Regions from separate parts of the Cellulosimicrobium sp. I38E genome, predicted to be linked through region 1. Evidence: riboswitches for the same ligand, from Rfam matches in the RefSeq annotation. Region 1 holds a riboswitch; the other holds the start of a gene.
The links. A riboswitch is a leader RNA that binds a small molecule or an ion and turns the genes downstream of it on or off. The one in region 1 is predicted to bind S-adenosylmethionine.
Positions count from the first base shown of each region.

Region 2: linked by a shared signal. The riboswitch ahead of A0J59_RS06275 (methylenetetrahydrofolate reductase) and the one ahead of A0J59_RS01785 (ABC transporter substrate-binding protein) in region 1 are both predicted to bind S-adenosylmethionine.

Region 1 covers NZ_LUAZ01000008.1:47,648-55,024, forward strand. Annotated here, with positions in the region: gene A0J59_RS01770 (ABC transporter ATP-binding protein) at 1-802, opposite strand, end outside; gene A0J59_RS01775 (ABC transporter permease) at 799-1,845, opposite strand; gene A0J59_RS01780 (ABC transporter permease) at 1,842-2,795, opposite strand; gene A0J59_RS01785 (ABC transporter substrate-binding protein) at 2,869-4,497, opposite strand; SAM riboswitch class IV at 4,601-4,714, opposite strand; gene A0J59_RS01790 (LLM class flavin-dependent oxidoreductase) at 4,895-5,992, opposite strand; gene A0J59_RS01795 (LLM class flavin-dependent oxidoreductase) at 6,143-7,258, opposite strand; gene A0J59_RS01800 (rhodanese-like domain-containing protein) at 7,314-7,377, opposite strand, start outside.
Region 2 covers NZ_LUAZ01000017.1:223,929-231,305, reverse strand. Annotated here, with positions in the region: gene metE (5-methyltetrahydropteroyltriglutamate--homocysteine S-methyltransferase) at 1-881, opposite strand, end outside; gene A0J59_RS06275 (methylenetetrahydrofolate reductase) at 914-1,909, opposite strand; SAM riboswitch class I at 2,073-2,175, opposite strand; gene A0J59_RS06270 (alpha/beta fold hydrolase) at 2,307-3,251, shown strand; gene A0J59_RS06265 (hypothetical protein) at 3,298-3,561, shown strand; gene A0J59_RS06260 (cation acetate symporter) at 3,631-5,154, opposite strand; gene A0J59_RS06255 (hypothetical protein) at 5,151-5,609, opposite strand; gene A0J59_RS06250 (LytTR family DNA-binding domain-containing protein) at 5,606-6,466, opposite strand; gene A0J59_RS06245 (sensor histidine kinase) at 6,463-7,377, opposite strand, start outside.

The DNA of each region.
Region 1 (7,377 bases):
ACGGGTGGCGCGGGTCGTGCAGCACCTGGTCCGCGGTGCCCTCCTCGACGACGACGCCGCGCTCGAGCACGACGATCCGGTCGGCGCGGTCCGCCGCGACCCCGAGGTCGTGCGTGATGAGCAGGACGGCGGTGCCGAGGTCGCGCACGAGGCCGTCCAGGTGGTCGAGGATGCGGCGCTGGACGGTCACGTCCAGCGCGCTCGTCGGCTCGTCCGCGACGACGAGCCTCGGGCGCGCGGCGACCGCGATCGCGATGAGCACGCGCTGGCGCATGCCCCCGGAGAGCTGCGACGGGTACTGCCGCGCGCGGGCCTCCGGGTCGTCGATCCCGGCCTGGCGCAGCAGCTCGACCGCCCGCTCGCGCGCCTCCTTGCGCCGCGCGAGCCCGTGGATGACGAGCACCTCCGCGACCTGGTCGCCCACGCGCGTGACGGGGTTGAGCGAGACCGTCGGGTCCTGCGGCACGAGGCCGACGTCGCGGCCCCGCACCTGCTGCCACTCCTTCTCGGAGAGGTCGCCGACGTCGCGTCCGCCGAGCCGGATGGTCCCGGCCGTCACCGCTCCCCCGCGCGAGAGAAGGTGCAGCGCCGCGTGGGCCGTCGTGCTCTTGCCCGAGCCGGACTCGCCCACGAGCGCCACGACCTCGCCCGCGCCGACCGTGAGGTCGACGCCGCGGACGGCCGCGTACGAGCCGCCGTCGCGCGTGCGGTAGGCGACCTCGAGCCCGCGGATCTCGAGCGCGGGCACCTCGTCCGACGTCGTGCCGGGACGCTCCTGGGTGGTCGGCGTCGTGGCGGTCATGCGTCCCCTCCGGTCCGTTCCAGGGCCCGCGCGATGCGGTTCGCCGACAGCACGACGGCGACGATCACGAGGCCCGGCATGGTCGTGAGCCACCACGCGGTGGCCAGGTAGTCGCGCCCGCCCGAGACGAGCGACCCCCACTCCGGTGCGGGCGGCGGCGTCCCGTAGCCGAGGAAGCTCAGGGCCGAGATGGCGAGCACCGCCGTGCCGAGCTCGAGCGCGACGAGCGCGAGCACCGGTCCCGTCGAGTTGGGCAGCACGTGACGCCCCAGCACGCCGTACCAGCGCACCCCCGACGCGCGGGCCGCCTCGACGTACACCGACGTCGAGGTGCGCAGGACCTCGGCCCGCATGACGCGCGCGAACGTCGCGACGCTCGTGATGCCGACGGCGATCGCGACCTTGACCGTCCCGAACCCGAGCGCCGTGATGATCGCGAGCGAGAGCAGGATGCTCGGGATCGCGAGCAGCACGTCGACGAACCGGCCGACGACGTCGTCCACCCACCCGCGCACGAACCCCGCGAGCAGGCCGAGCAGCGACCCGGCGACGAGCCCGACGGCGACCGCGATGACGGTCGCGCTCAGCGACGCGGACGCGCCGTGGACGACGCGCGCGTACACGTCTCGCCCCAGGTGGTCGGTGCCGAACAGGTGCGCGCCCGACGGCGGCTGGAGCCGGTCCGCGGGCACGCCCGTCAGCGGGTCGTACGCCGTGAAGAGCTGCGGGACGACCGCCCACGCCGTGACGAGCAGGACGACGAGCACGGCGACGACCAGACCAGGACGCCGCACGGCGTACCGCACCCCGCGGCGCCACCGGCCCGCCGTGCCGACGCCGCGGACCCGCCCGTACCGGATGATCGCGCGCGCGTCCTCGCGGTCCGCGACCTCGATCTCCTCGGGCGTGCGCACCTCGGGCGCGTCGGCGGGCGGGGAGTCGGGGACGAGCGGGCCCGACGGCGGCGCGTCGGCCACCGCGGCACGGTCCGCGACCCGGACCTCGTCCCGGAGCACGATGCGCACTCCCGGCCTCGTGCTCATGCGGCCACCGCCTTCTGTCGTGCGTCGATCCGGGGGTCGAGCAGGGGGTAGAGCAGGTCGACCAGGAGCGTGACGACCACGAACACGAGCGCCGAGAGGACGACCACCGCCTGCACCACGGGGATGTCCTGCGCGTCCACCGACGTGACCGTCAGTCGCCCGAGGCCCGCGCGCGAGAACACCGTCTCCGTGACGACCGTGCCGCCGAGCAGCCCGCCGACGAGGACCCCGAGCACGGTCAGCGCGGGGATCGCGGCGTTGCGCAGCGCGTGGCCGAAGTGCACGCGCGCCCGGCTCGCGCCCTTCGCGCGCGCCGTCTCGACGTACGGCTCGGCGAGCGTCCCGCGCAGGCTCTGCGCGAGCACCTGCGCGAGCGCGGCGCTCGCCGGCACGGCGAGCGTGATCGCCGGCAGCACGAGGCTGATCGCGCCCTCGTTGCCGATCGCGGGGAACACCGGGAGCTGGAAGGAGAACCACTGGAGGAGCAGCAGGCCCAGGCAGAACGGCGGCAGCGCGACGCCGAGCGGCGGCAGCGACGCGAGCGCGTGGCGCAACCAGGCCGCGCGCGGGAACGTGCTCGCGATGGCGATGCCTGCGCCTGCGACGACGGCGAGGACGAGAGCCGCGGCCGTGAGCCGGAGCGTCTCGGGGAGCGCCTGGAGCACGAGCTGGGTCGCGGGGGCGCCCGACGAGTACGACGTGCCGAAGTCGAGGCGCAGCGCGTGCCACAGCGCGTCGGCGTACTGCACCAGCACGGGTCGGTCGAGGCCGTACTGCGCGCGGAGCGCGTCGAGCAGCGCGGGGTCCACCTGGTCCGCCTCGCCGCCGCCGCTCGCCATGAGCGCGGCCGGGTCGCTGGGCAGCAGGTAGAGGACGAAGAACGAGATCGTGAACGCCGCCCAGAGCACGAACAGCCCCTGCCCGGCGCGACGCAGGACGTACCGGCCCATGGGTCGGTCCTCCTTCCGTGGGGGACGGTCCGCCTGCCCGACGCCGCGACGTCGGGCAGGCGGACCCGTCGGGTCAGCCCTGGGTGACCCAGGCGTCGTAGAAGTCGAGGCGCGACGACGCCTCGAACGTCAGGCCGTGGACCGTGTCGGCCGCCGCGATGGTCGTCGACAGCTCGTAGACCGGGATCGCGTGCCCCTTCTGGACGAGGAGGCGCGACGCCTCCGTGACGAGCTCCTGGCGCTCGGCCGGGTCGGTCGCCGCGGCCGACGCGTCGAGGAGGTCGTCGACCTCCTCCGCGTCACGCTGGTTGATGTTGCGCGCGTTGGCAGAGAAGATCGTCCGCAGCACGTCCGGGTCGGAGCGCGTGAGGTTGTAGTAGTCGAAGTCGAAGTCGCCGCTCTCCTTGATGGCCTGCGACTCCGCGACGGTCACGTGCTGGAGCTGGAGGTCGACGCCGATCTGCGCGAGCTGCTGCTGGACCAGCTCGAGCGGCTCCGGTACCTGCCAGAACGTCACGGTCGTCGAGAGCTTCTGGCCGTCCTTCTCCCGGACGCCGTCGGCGCCCTCGACCCAGCCCGCGTCGTCGAGGATCTTCTTCGCGCCCTCGGGGTCGTAGGCGAGCTCGTCCGCGACGCTCTCGTAGAGCGGCGTCGAGTGCGACAGGACGCTCGTGGCCGGCTCGTCCTGCTCGCTGAGCACGGTGTCCGCGATCTGCTCGCGGTCGATGCCCTTGAGGATCGCCGTCCGCACGGCCTCGTCGCCCGCGAGCGGGCTCGACTCGTTGGGGAAGAGGTTGAACACGACGCCCGGGTTCGCGCGGTACTCGAGCCAGAACCCGTTCCCGTCGAACTGCGGGAGGTCGACGGTCGAGATCGCGGCCGTGGCGTCGATCTGGCCGGAGACCAGGCTGCCGCTGCGCACGCTCGCCTCGGGGATGACCTTGAACGTCACGGTGTCGAGGTAGGCCTCGCCCTGGTGGTCGTTGGCCTCCGAGCCCCATGCGTAGCCCGCGACCTTCTCGAGCACGATCTCCTGGTCCTGCGTGTAGGACTTCACGGAGAACGGCCCGGAGCCGACGAACTTGCCGGCGCAACGGTCCTCGACGCTCAGGTCGGCCGACGACGGCGCGAGCAGGCCGAGCGAGAACGTCGAGGTGGCCTGGAGGAACTGGGCGCTCGGCGCCGCGAAGTCGACCGTGAGGGTCTGCGGGTCCGTGACGGTCGTGCCCTCGTAACCGACGAGGTACTGCGACCCGAGCGACGCCGTCGCGCCGAGCGCGACGATCGCGTCGAAGTTCGTCTTGACCGACTCGGCGTCGATCGGCGTGCCGTCGGCGTAGGTCGCGTCGTCGCGCAGGTGGAACGTGTAGCTCGACGCGTCGTCGTTCACCTCCCAGCTCTCCGCGAGCCACGGCAGGATCTCGCCCGACTCCGGGTCCTGCGCCGTGAGCGACGCGACGGTCTGGCGGGCCGCGGCGATGGCGTCGTTGTTGCCGACCTGCTGCGGGTCGATGCAGTGCGAGTCGACCGTGATCGCGAAGGTCAGGTCGCCGCCCGCCACGGGCTCGCCGGACGGGCTCGGCGACCCGTCGTCGTCGGACGCGCCCGAGCCGCCGCCCGCGCACGCGCTGAGCAGGAGGCCCGTCGCGGCGGCCGCCGCGGCGACGGTCAGGGACCGGCGTCGGTGAGGTGTGGGGATCATGTCGTGCTGCTCTCCTCGTGTGCCGGCTGAGGACCGGCGATCGTCCGGCGCCGGTGGTCGTCCGCGCCGGGCCGAGGGCCGGCGCGGCGGGGAACCCACCGGGGTGCCGTGCTTACCGCGCGGCGGAAGCCACGCGGTCAGGTCGTTCCCGGAGCACCCCGTCACGTCGAAGGGTTGCTGGTCAGCGAGCCGGGCCTGCGTGCTGACGCTCGTCACCTGGGAGCAGGAAAGACAATCCCGACCGGTTGAGTCAAGTTTCGAGACGGGCGTCCCGCCAGGCGGACGGATGTTTCCTGCTGCGCAGCGTCGTGGGCCGTCGCGGGGCCACCACGAGCGCGGGAAGGGCCCGCCTCGCGAGGCGAGACGGGCCCTGTCCTGCTCCGGTCCGGCGGCCCGGTCAGGCCGCGGTGAACCCCGCCGCGCGGCGCGCGTCGGCCGCGCTCCACAGGTCGGTCTTCACCTCGGCCTTCACGACCGGGACCACCTCCTCCGCGAACCGGCGCAGGACGTCCTCCTGCTGCGAGGCGGGGATCAGGTGGTTCACCGAGACGGACTGGAGGTCGTGCCCGTACGAGGCGTGGTAGTCGAGGATCTTCTCGGCCACGCGCTCCGGCGACCCCACCAGCGCCGGGCCCCGCTCGACCGCGTCCTCGACCGTCCGGAAGCTCGGCGCCTTCCCGACGGCGTCCGGCCCGTATCCCCGGCGTGCCGCCGCCGCGACCTGACCCTCGTAGATCGGGCGGTACTGCTCGATCGCCTCCTCCGTCGTGTCCGCGAGGAACAGGCCCCCCGAGCCCGACCCCACGAACCCGTACGCCGGGTCGTGCCCGTGCTCCGCGTACTGCTCGCGGTAGCGGTCGATGAGCACCTGGTAGTTCTCGCGCGGCTGGAGGGCGTTGGCGCTCACGATCGGGTCCCCGTACCGCGCCGCGAGATCGACCGCGAACTGCGACGTCGCCGACCCGTGCCAGATGCGGAACGGCCCCGCGAACGGACGCGGCAGCGTCGTCGCGTGCTCCAGGGCGTGCCGGTGCCGCCCGGTCCAGCTCACGTCCTCCTCGGACAGCAGCAGCCGCAGGAGCTCGTAGTTCTCCTGGAGGTACTCGTACTGCTTGTCGATGTCCAGCCCCAGCAGCGGGTACTGGAGCACCTCGTTGCCCTTGCCGATGACGATCTCCAGCCGCCCCCGGCTCAGCTGGTCCACCGTCGCGAGGTCCTCGGCGACGCGGATCGGGTCGAGCAGCGACAGCACCGTCACGCCGGTGCTCAGGAGGATCCGCGACGTCCGCGCCGCGACCGCACCGAGGATCACCGTCGGTGCCGACGACAGCACCTCCCCCGCGTGCCGCTCCCCCACCGCGAACGAGTCGAACCCGAGCTCCTCCGCCAGCACCGCCGTCTCCACGACCCGGTTCAGCCGGTCGGACGGCGCGACCGCCTCCCCGGTCACCGGATGGGGCGGGTTGAACACGATGTCGAGTACCTGGAAACGCACGGTCCTGCTCCTTGTCGTCGTCGTTCGTGGTCGGGCCGGGCGGGCGCGCCACCGAGATCGGCAGCACCGGTCGAGGTCGGCAGGTGCACGTGCCGACCTCGGCCGGGGCTGCCGATCTCGTCCTTCTCTGCCGATCTCGGTCGCGGACCGTCAGGCCGCGGCGGCCTCCGCGGTCGCGGCGTCGCGCTTCGCGACCTCCTCGCGGACGATCGGGATGACGTAGCGGCCGAAGTCGATCGCGTCGTCGAGCAGGTCGTAGCCGCGGGCGGAGATGACGCGGACGCCGAGGTCGTAGTACGCGAGGAGGGCCTCGGCGACCTGCTCGGGCGTGCCGACGAGCGCGTTGGAGTTGCCGGCGCCGCCGGTGGCCTTGGCCGTCGCGGTCCACAGGGCGGTGTCGAAGCGCTCGCCCTGCGCGGCGATCTCGAGGAGTCGCTGCGAGCCCGCGTTCTCGGGCTTGTCGATCGGGTGCCGACGGCTGAGCTGCCCGCCCGCGGCCGCCTTGCGCGCCTCGATCCGGTCGAGGATGCGGTGCGCCTTCTCCCACGCGAGCTCCTCGGTCGGGGCGACGATCGGCCGGAACGCCGCGTGGATGCGGGGCGGCGTCGCGCGGCCCGCGGCGGCGGCCTCGGCGTGCACGCGCGCGATCTGCTCGGCGGTGCGGTCGAGGGGCTCGCCCCAGACGGCGTAGATGTCGGCCTCGGCCGCGCCGACGCGGAACGCGGCGTCGGACGACCCGCCGAACGAGATGGTCGGGGTGCGTCCCTCGAACGGCTTGGCGTCGAGCACGAAGTCGTCGAAGTCGTAGAACGGGCCGTGGTGGTCGAACGGCTCGGAGCTCGCCCAGGCCTGCTTGACGATCTGGATGTACTCGTGGGTGCGCGCGTACCGCTCGTCCTTGGTCAGCGTGTCACCCTCACGGCCCTGCTCGTGGTCGTTGCCGCCCGTGATGAAGTGGACGGAGAGCCGCCCGCCGGAGAGCTGGTCGAGCGTCGCGAACGTCTTGGCGGCGTACGTCGGGTAGGACACGTTGGGCCGGTGCGCGAGGAGCAGCTCGATCGAGTCGAGGCGCGCCGCGGTGTACGCGGCGAGGGCGGCGGGCTCGGGGCCGGAGGAGCCGTAGGCGAAGAGCACGCGCGTCCACCCGTTGTCCTCGTGCGCGCGGACGATGCGCTCGAGGTAGGCGGGGTCGAACGCGGCGGTCGTGCGCTCGGTGGTCTCCGAGGCGTCGTTGGTCGTGGCGATGCCGAGGAACTCGACGGGCATGAGGGTCTCCGTGGGTGTGGGTGCGGGTGGTTCGCGGTACGGGTCGGACGCCGGCTCAGGGCCGGGCGGGCGCCGTCGGCTCCGGGGACGCCGTCGGCTCGGGGGACGTCGCGGGCGCC
Region 2 (7,377 bases), on a different contig from region 1:
AACGGCGTCGCGACGAGGATCGCGGGCCGCGCGTCCTGCGTCGAACCCGGGATCGCTCCCGACCCGGAGGTCTCCGTGGGGAGCGACCCCGGGTTCGGCACGGGGCGGAGGTCGGTCGCGAGGGTGCGGTAGGCCGACTCCACCGCTGCCGCGAGCTCCGTGAACGGCACGTCGACCGAGTCGGTGACGAGGATCGGCTCGTCGAGCTGGACCCAGGGTGCCCCCGCGGCGGCGAGCGCACGCAGCAGGTCGGCGTAGGCGGCGACGACGTCGTCCAGGCGGTCGAGCGGCGAGTACCCGGCGGGCGCGTCGTCGGCGGCCTTGGACAGCGCGAGGAACGTCACGGGCCCGACGACGACGGGCCGCGTCACGACGCCCGCCTCCTTGGCCTCGACGAACTCGCGCACGACGCGGTCGTCGACGAACCGGATCGGGGTGTCCGGGCCGATCTCGGGCACGAGGTAGTGGTAGTTCGTGTCGAACCACTTGGTCATCTCGAGCGGCGCGTCGTCGCCCTGGCCGCGCGCCACGGTGAAGTAGCCCGCGAGGTCGAGGCGGCCGGCGTCGTCGGTGAGCGACGCGAACCGCGACGGGACCGCCCCGAGGGAGGCCGCGACGTCGAGCACCTGGTCGTAGTAGGAGAACGAGCCGGGGACGGACGCGTCGTCGGCGCCGAGGCCGAGGTCGACGAGCCGGCGGACGGTCGCGAGGCGCAGCTCGCGGGCCGTGGCCTCGAGCTCGTCGACCGACGTCTTGCCGGCCCAAAACGCCTCGACGGCCTTCTTGAGCTCGCGGCGGCGCCCGATGCGCGGGTAGCCGAGCACGGTGCCGGCGGGGAAGCTGACCGGGTTCTGGGTAGGGGAGGGTACGGAAGTGGCCATGATCGAAACCTCTTGCTGGTCCGGAGGACCGGTCAGACGGGCGTGCCGTGCGTGGCGGCGCTCGTCGTGGGCAGGGAGGTGCCGGTGACCCACGGCCCGCTGGCCAGGTCCGGGACGAGCGGGGCGGCGGCAGCGCTGGTGCTGCCTCCCGTCCCGGCCGACCCGCCGCCGAGGTGGACACCCTCGAGCAGGTCAAGAGCGGCGCGGTGCTTGTTGAACGTGTACACGTGCAGACCGGGCGTGCCCGCGTCGAGGACGCGCTGCGCGAGGTCCACGGTGTACGCGATCCCGTAGGCGTGCTGCGCCTCCGGGTCGGGCAGGGCGTCGAGCGCGTCCAGCAGGTGCTGAGGCGCGCGCACGCCCGTGAGCTCCTCGACGCGACGGAGCCGCGCAGGCTCCGTCGTGGGCAGCAGCCCGGCGAGGATGGGGATCGTCACGCCGGCCGCGCGGGCCTCGGCGACGAAGTCGGTGTACGACGACGCGTCGTAGAAGAGCTGCGTGATCGCGAAGCTCGCGCCGGCCTGCTGCTTCTGCCACAGGCGGCGCACCTCCTGGGCGCGCGTCGTGCCGGCGGCGGGGTTGCCGTCGCAGAACGTCGCGACGGCGATCGTCAGCGGGCGGGCCGCGCCGCGCAGCGCCGCGGCCGGGTCGGACGCGCAGCGCGACGCCTCGACCTCGCGCAGGAGCGCGACGAGCTCGGTCGACGACCGCACGCCGTCGGGCGCGGGCTGCCAGTCCGGCTGGTCGCGCGGCGGGTCGCCGCGCAGCGCGAGGAAGCTGCGCACGCCCTCGTCGAGGAAGTCGGAGATGACCTCCTCCACGTCCTCGCGCGACGCCCCGACGCACGTGAGGTGCGCGATCGGCAGCACGGGCGTGCCCTGGAGCAGGCGGCCGACGACCTGGCGCGCGGTCGCGCGGTCGGTCCCGGCCGCGCCGTACGTCACCGAGACGAAGTCGGGGTGGGTCGCGACGAGACGCCGCGCCGTCTCCCAGAACTTCGGCGCCGCGTCCGGGCGCCGCGGGGGCATGAGCTCGAACGAGACCGTGGGGCGTGCGGCCCCGCCGTGGGCCTGCCCGACGGCGTCCGCGACGCTCACGACGTCGCTCCGACCGGGGTGCGTGCGTGCGCGACCGCCGTCGGGCACGTGCTGCCCGGACGGTGCGCGAAGGATGCCTCTGAGACCATTAGTCGCTCCATCGACCCTGGCGTTAGCACCTTTGTCCTCGGGAGGCTTCCGTCGGCGGGTTGCTGCGGTGTCGTCGAGCCAGGACTCTCGACCGCTCTGGATGGTTGGCACGATCCTACGGCGCATCCGCCATGCGGTCGAGGGTGCTCGCCTGCTGAGACGCCCGCCCGGTCGAGGCCTCCTTCCTATGATGGGCGGACGGTCACGACCTGTCGCTCGGAGCGCTCAGGAGGATCCGATGAAGCACTCGTCCAAGCCGCGGCACCGCTCCCGAGAGGTCGACGGGGTAGGTATCCACTACCGCGAGGCCGGGGTGCCCTCGTCGACCGCGGTGCTGCTCCTGCACGGCTTCCCCGCCTCGTCCCACTCGTTCCGGGACGTGATGCCGGTGCTCGCCGACCACGCGTACGTCGTCGCCCCCGACCTTCCCGGCTTCGGCTTCTCCGACGCCCTCCCGCCCGAGGAGTACACGTTCGAGCGCCTGACGGACGTGATCGAGGCGCTGGTCACGAGCCTGGGGATCGAGCGCTACGTCCTCTACGTCACCGACTTCGGCACTCCCGTCGGGTACTCGCTGGCGATGCGCGACCCCGGCCACGTGCTGGGACTGGTCGTGCAGAACGGCAACGCCCACGACGCGGGCCTCGGGGACACCTGGGACACGGCCCGGCGTTTCTGGGCCGACCCGACCCCGGAGAACCGGGCGGCGCTCCCGGACTGGCTGACCTTCGAAGGGACCCGGGACCAGTACCTCGCCGGGTCGCCTCCGAGCGTCCAGGAGCTTCATCCGCCCGAGTCGTGGCACCTCGACTGGGGGCGGCTGTCGCGCCCGGGCATGACCGACCTGCAGTTCCGGCTCTTCACCGACTACCGGTCGCACGTCGCACGCTTCCCCGCGATCGCCGCCTACCACCGGCGCCACCAGCCCCCGTGCATGGTCCTCTGGGGCCGCTTCGACACGTTCTTCGACATCCGCGAGGTCGTCGCCTACCACGAGGTCATGGAGACCCTCGCCGTGCACGTCTACGACGCCGGTCACTTCCTGCTCGAGACGCACGCGAGCGAGGTCGCCGCACTCCTCGCCGCCTTCGTCGACGACGCGCTCGACCGGGCGGGGTCCACCGCACGGTGGGCAGCCAGGTCGGCGCGAACCGATGCGCCGGAGGCGCCGGCCCGGGACTAGGGTGAGCCGACCTCTCACCGACACCGAGCGAGCACAGGAGCCCGCCATGTACGCGACCCCGACCCGCCCGATGACGCAGGACGAGCTCGATCGGATCTGCCGCGTGTGGGCCGACTGCGGCAGCGACGACCCCACCGACCGGTGGCTCGAGCTCTGGGACGGCGGCGACGCGGACGACCACCCGGAGCAGCGCGACGCGATCGTCGCGATCGCGCGGGAGGTCGGCCTGGAGACTGCGGTCGAGGACGGCGTGCTGCGCGTGCAGAAGACGCAGCAGCTCCACGACGAGATCGGCGCGCGCTGGATCTGACCAGGTCAGGGCTCCTGCGCTGCAGATCTCACGCTTTCTACGCTACAGATCTCAGGCCGCGCACCGTCGTCAACGGCGCCGGAGCTCCGGGACGTGCAGGCGCCGGAGGAACCGGTCGGTGCGCAGGGGCGGGCCGTGGCGGTCGAGCAGGGACACGACGACGACCGTCGCGGTCGCGATCGGGATGGTCCATGCCGCGGGCTGGGCGAGCAGGGCGCGCACGACGCCGGGGACGCCGTCCGCCGTCGCGCCGGACGAGACCGTCCCGTAGCCCGCGGCGACGAGGGCGGACGAGGCGAGCAGCGCCGTCGCGCACAGGACGGACCCCACGACCATCCCCGCCACCGCGCCGCGCGCGGTGAGGCGGCGCCACCACACGCCCAGCAGGATCACGGGCGACAGCGCGGAGGCGGCGAAGACGAACACCGTCCCGACGCTCGTCACGAGCCCCTGCGGGATGGTGACGAGCGCGAACGCGAGCGGGATGAGCGTGCACGCCACCGCCGACCACCGGAACGACCGCACGGTCCCGCCGAACAGGTCCTGGCTCACGACGCCCGCGAGCGCCACGACGAGCCCCGAGGACGTGCCGAGGAACGCGGCGAACGCTCCGGCGACGACGAGCGCGGCGAGCAGCTCGCCGCCGAGCCCGGGCACGAGGCGGGTCGGCAGGGTGAGGACCACGGTGTCCGCGACCCCGGGCTCGGCGAGGTCGGGAGCGACGACCCGCGCGACGAGCCCGAGCGTGCTCGACACCATGTAGAACACGCTGATCATCACGAGCACGACGACGGTCGTGCGGCGAGCCGAGCCGCCGTCGGGCGAGGTGTAGAAGCGCACGAGGACGTGCGGCAGGCCGGTCGTGCCGAGCAGGAGCGCGAGCAGGAGCGAGACGGTCGCGTACGCGTCGAGGCCGCCGGGTCCGGCGTCGTGGGGGAACACGGCGGCGGGGTCGAACGTGACGATCGCGCCGCCGGGCTCGAACGCCCCGCCGAGCGCCATGAGCACGAACACGAGGGGCAGCGCGAGCGCCGTGAGCTTGACCCAGAACTGGAACGCCTGGACGAACGTGATGGAGCGCATGCCGCCCGCCGCGACGACCGCGCTCACGACGACCGCGATCCCGACCGACCCGACCCACGGCGGGACGGGCGCGACGCTCGTGATGACGAGCGCCGCGCCGTGGAGCTGCGGCACCACGTAGAGCCACCCGATGACGAGCACGAGGACGCTCGTGACGCGGCGCGCGACGACGGAGTCGAGCCGGGCGTGGACGAAGTCGGGGATCGTGTACGCGCCGCTGCGGCGCAGCGGGCCGGCGACGAACAGCAGGACGAGCAGGTAGCCCGCCGCGTACCCGACGGGGAACCAGAACGCCTCCGCGCCGGAGAGCAGCACGAGCCCCGAGAGGCCGAGGAACGTGCCCGCGGACAGGTACTCGCCGCTGATCGCGGACGCGTTCCACACGGGCCGCACCGTGCGCGACGCGACGAAGAAGTCGCTCGTGGTGCGGGAGATGCGCAGGCCGTAGAACCCGATGAGGCCGGTCGCGAGCAGGAGCAGCCCGATCGCGACGAGGGGCAGCGCGCTCACGGGGCGCCCGCCTGGTCGGGGACCGCCTCGTCCGGGCCGCCCTCGGCGGGCCCGGCCGATCCCTCGGCGAGGGCGCGGTACCGGCGCTCGTTGCGCGCCGCCGCGACGGCGAACACGACCGCGAACGCGACGATCACGGGGTAGAAGCCGTACGCGTGCACGAGCCAGGGGAGCGGGACGCCGAGGATCACGACGGCGTCCAGCGCGGGCACCGCGCTCATCGTCACCGTGAGCAGCGCGACGACGGCGAGGAACGAGACCACGCACGCGAGCCCGAGCCGGAGCTGCGCCCGGACGAGGCCGCGCGTGTAGTGGGCTACGTCGTCGTCCGGCTCCTCGGGGCGGCCTCGCGGGGTGCCCGACGGCGGCCCGGCGTCGGGTCGCGCGTCCGTCGACCGGACGCGCACGCGCTCGGCGGGCGGGGTCGGGGCCGACGAGGGGCCCGGGTCGCTCACGACGGCCCCCGGTGCGGGCCGAGCAGCGCCTCGCGCACCGCCGGGACCATGCGGCGGCTCACCGGGACCTCGTGGCCCGCGACGACGAGCGCGGGCTGCGCGCCCCCGAACCGCGCCGCGGTCACGGCCGCGCGGTCCACGAGGTACGACCGGTGGACGCGCAGGAACCCGGCCGGGGCCCACCGCTCCTCCAGGTCGGACAGCGGCTCGCGCACGAGGAACTGCTCGGTGTCCGTCACGAGCCGCGAGTAGTCGCCCTGCGCCTGCACCCATCGCACCGCGCTGCGCCGGACGAGCCGCGTCGTCGTCCCGACCGTCACGACCAGCGTCTCGTCCTCCGGCACGTCGGGTCCCGCACCGGACCCCACGACCGGGGGAGCGGCGCTCGCGGGCGCCGCTCCGGCGTCCGGGGCGGTCCCGCCCGCACGGCCCGCGCGGTCCGCGACGCGCTCCACGACCCGGTCGACGGCGCGCGTCAGGCGCTCGCGGCGCACGGGCTTGAGCACGTAGTCGACCGCCTCGACGTCGAACGCCTCGAGCGCGCGAGCCTCGTCGGCGGTGACGAACACGACGGCCGGGCGGTCGGCGAACCGCGAGAGCGCGCGCGCGAGGTCGAGGCCCGTCAGCCCGGGCATGTGGATGTCGAGGAAGGCCGCGTCGACCGTGCGCGAGGAGAGCTCGCGCAGCGCCTCCGAGCCGGTCGCGACCCCGAGCACGGTCCGCACGCGCGGGTCGCGCCGCAGCAGGGCGACGAGCTCGTCGAGCACGGGCCGCTCGTCGTCGGCGACGAGCACGTCGAGCCCGACGGCGGCCGGGTCCTCGGGCGCCGGGCCCGGGGTCGCTTCGGTGCCGGTCACGGCACGCTCACCTCCGTCTCGTGCAGGGGCTGGGAGCGGGGCACGCGCAGGCGCACGAGCGTGCCCGAGCCGGGGGCGGTCTCGATGTCGAGCGCGTGGTCGTCGCCGTAGAGCTGGCGCACGCGCCGGTCGACGTTGCGCAGCCCCACGTGCTCGCTCCCGCGGGACGTGAGGAGCTCGCGCACGACCGCCGGGTCCATGCCGACGCCGTCGTCCTCGACCGTGATCTCCGTCTGGGTGCCCTCGTCGCGCGCGGTGATGACGATCGTGCCGCCGCGCTCCCGGGGCTCCAGCCCGTGCCGGACCGCGTTCTCGACGAGCGGCTGCACCGACAGGAACGGGATCACGGTGGTCAACGACTCGGGCGCGATCTGGAGGGTCACGGCGAGGCGCTCGCCGAACCGTGCGCGCTCGAGCTCGACGTAGGAGTGGATGGAGCGCAGCTCGTCCGCGAGGGTCGTGAAGTCGCCGCGGCCCCGGAAGGAGTAGCGCGTGAAGTCGGCGAAGTCGAGCACGAGGTCGCGCGCCCGCTCCGGGTCCGTGCTGATGAACGACGCGATGGCGCCGAGCGCGTTGTAGACGAAGTGCGGGCTGATCTGGGCGCGCAGCGCGCGCAGCTCGGCCTGCGCGAGCGCCGTGCGCGACGCCTCCAGCTCGCCGAGCTCGAGCTGGGCCGAGCACCACTGCGCGACCTCGCCCGTCGCGCGCACGAGCGGTGGGCGGACCGTGCCGGCGAACGCGACGACCACGCCCGCGACGCGCCCGCCCGCGACGACTGGCGCCCCGACGGCGTCCGCGACGTCGCCGCCCGCCTCGTCGCCGTTCTTGTGGTCCCGGCTCTCGACGTGGCGGCGACCGGTGGCGAGCACGCGCTCGGCGACCCGGCGCGCGTCGGGCTCGAGGGTCGTGCT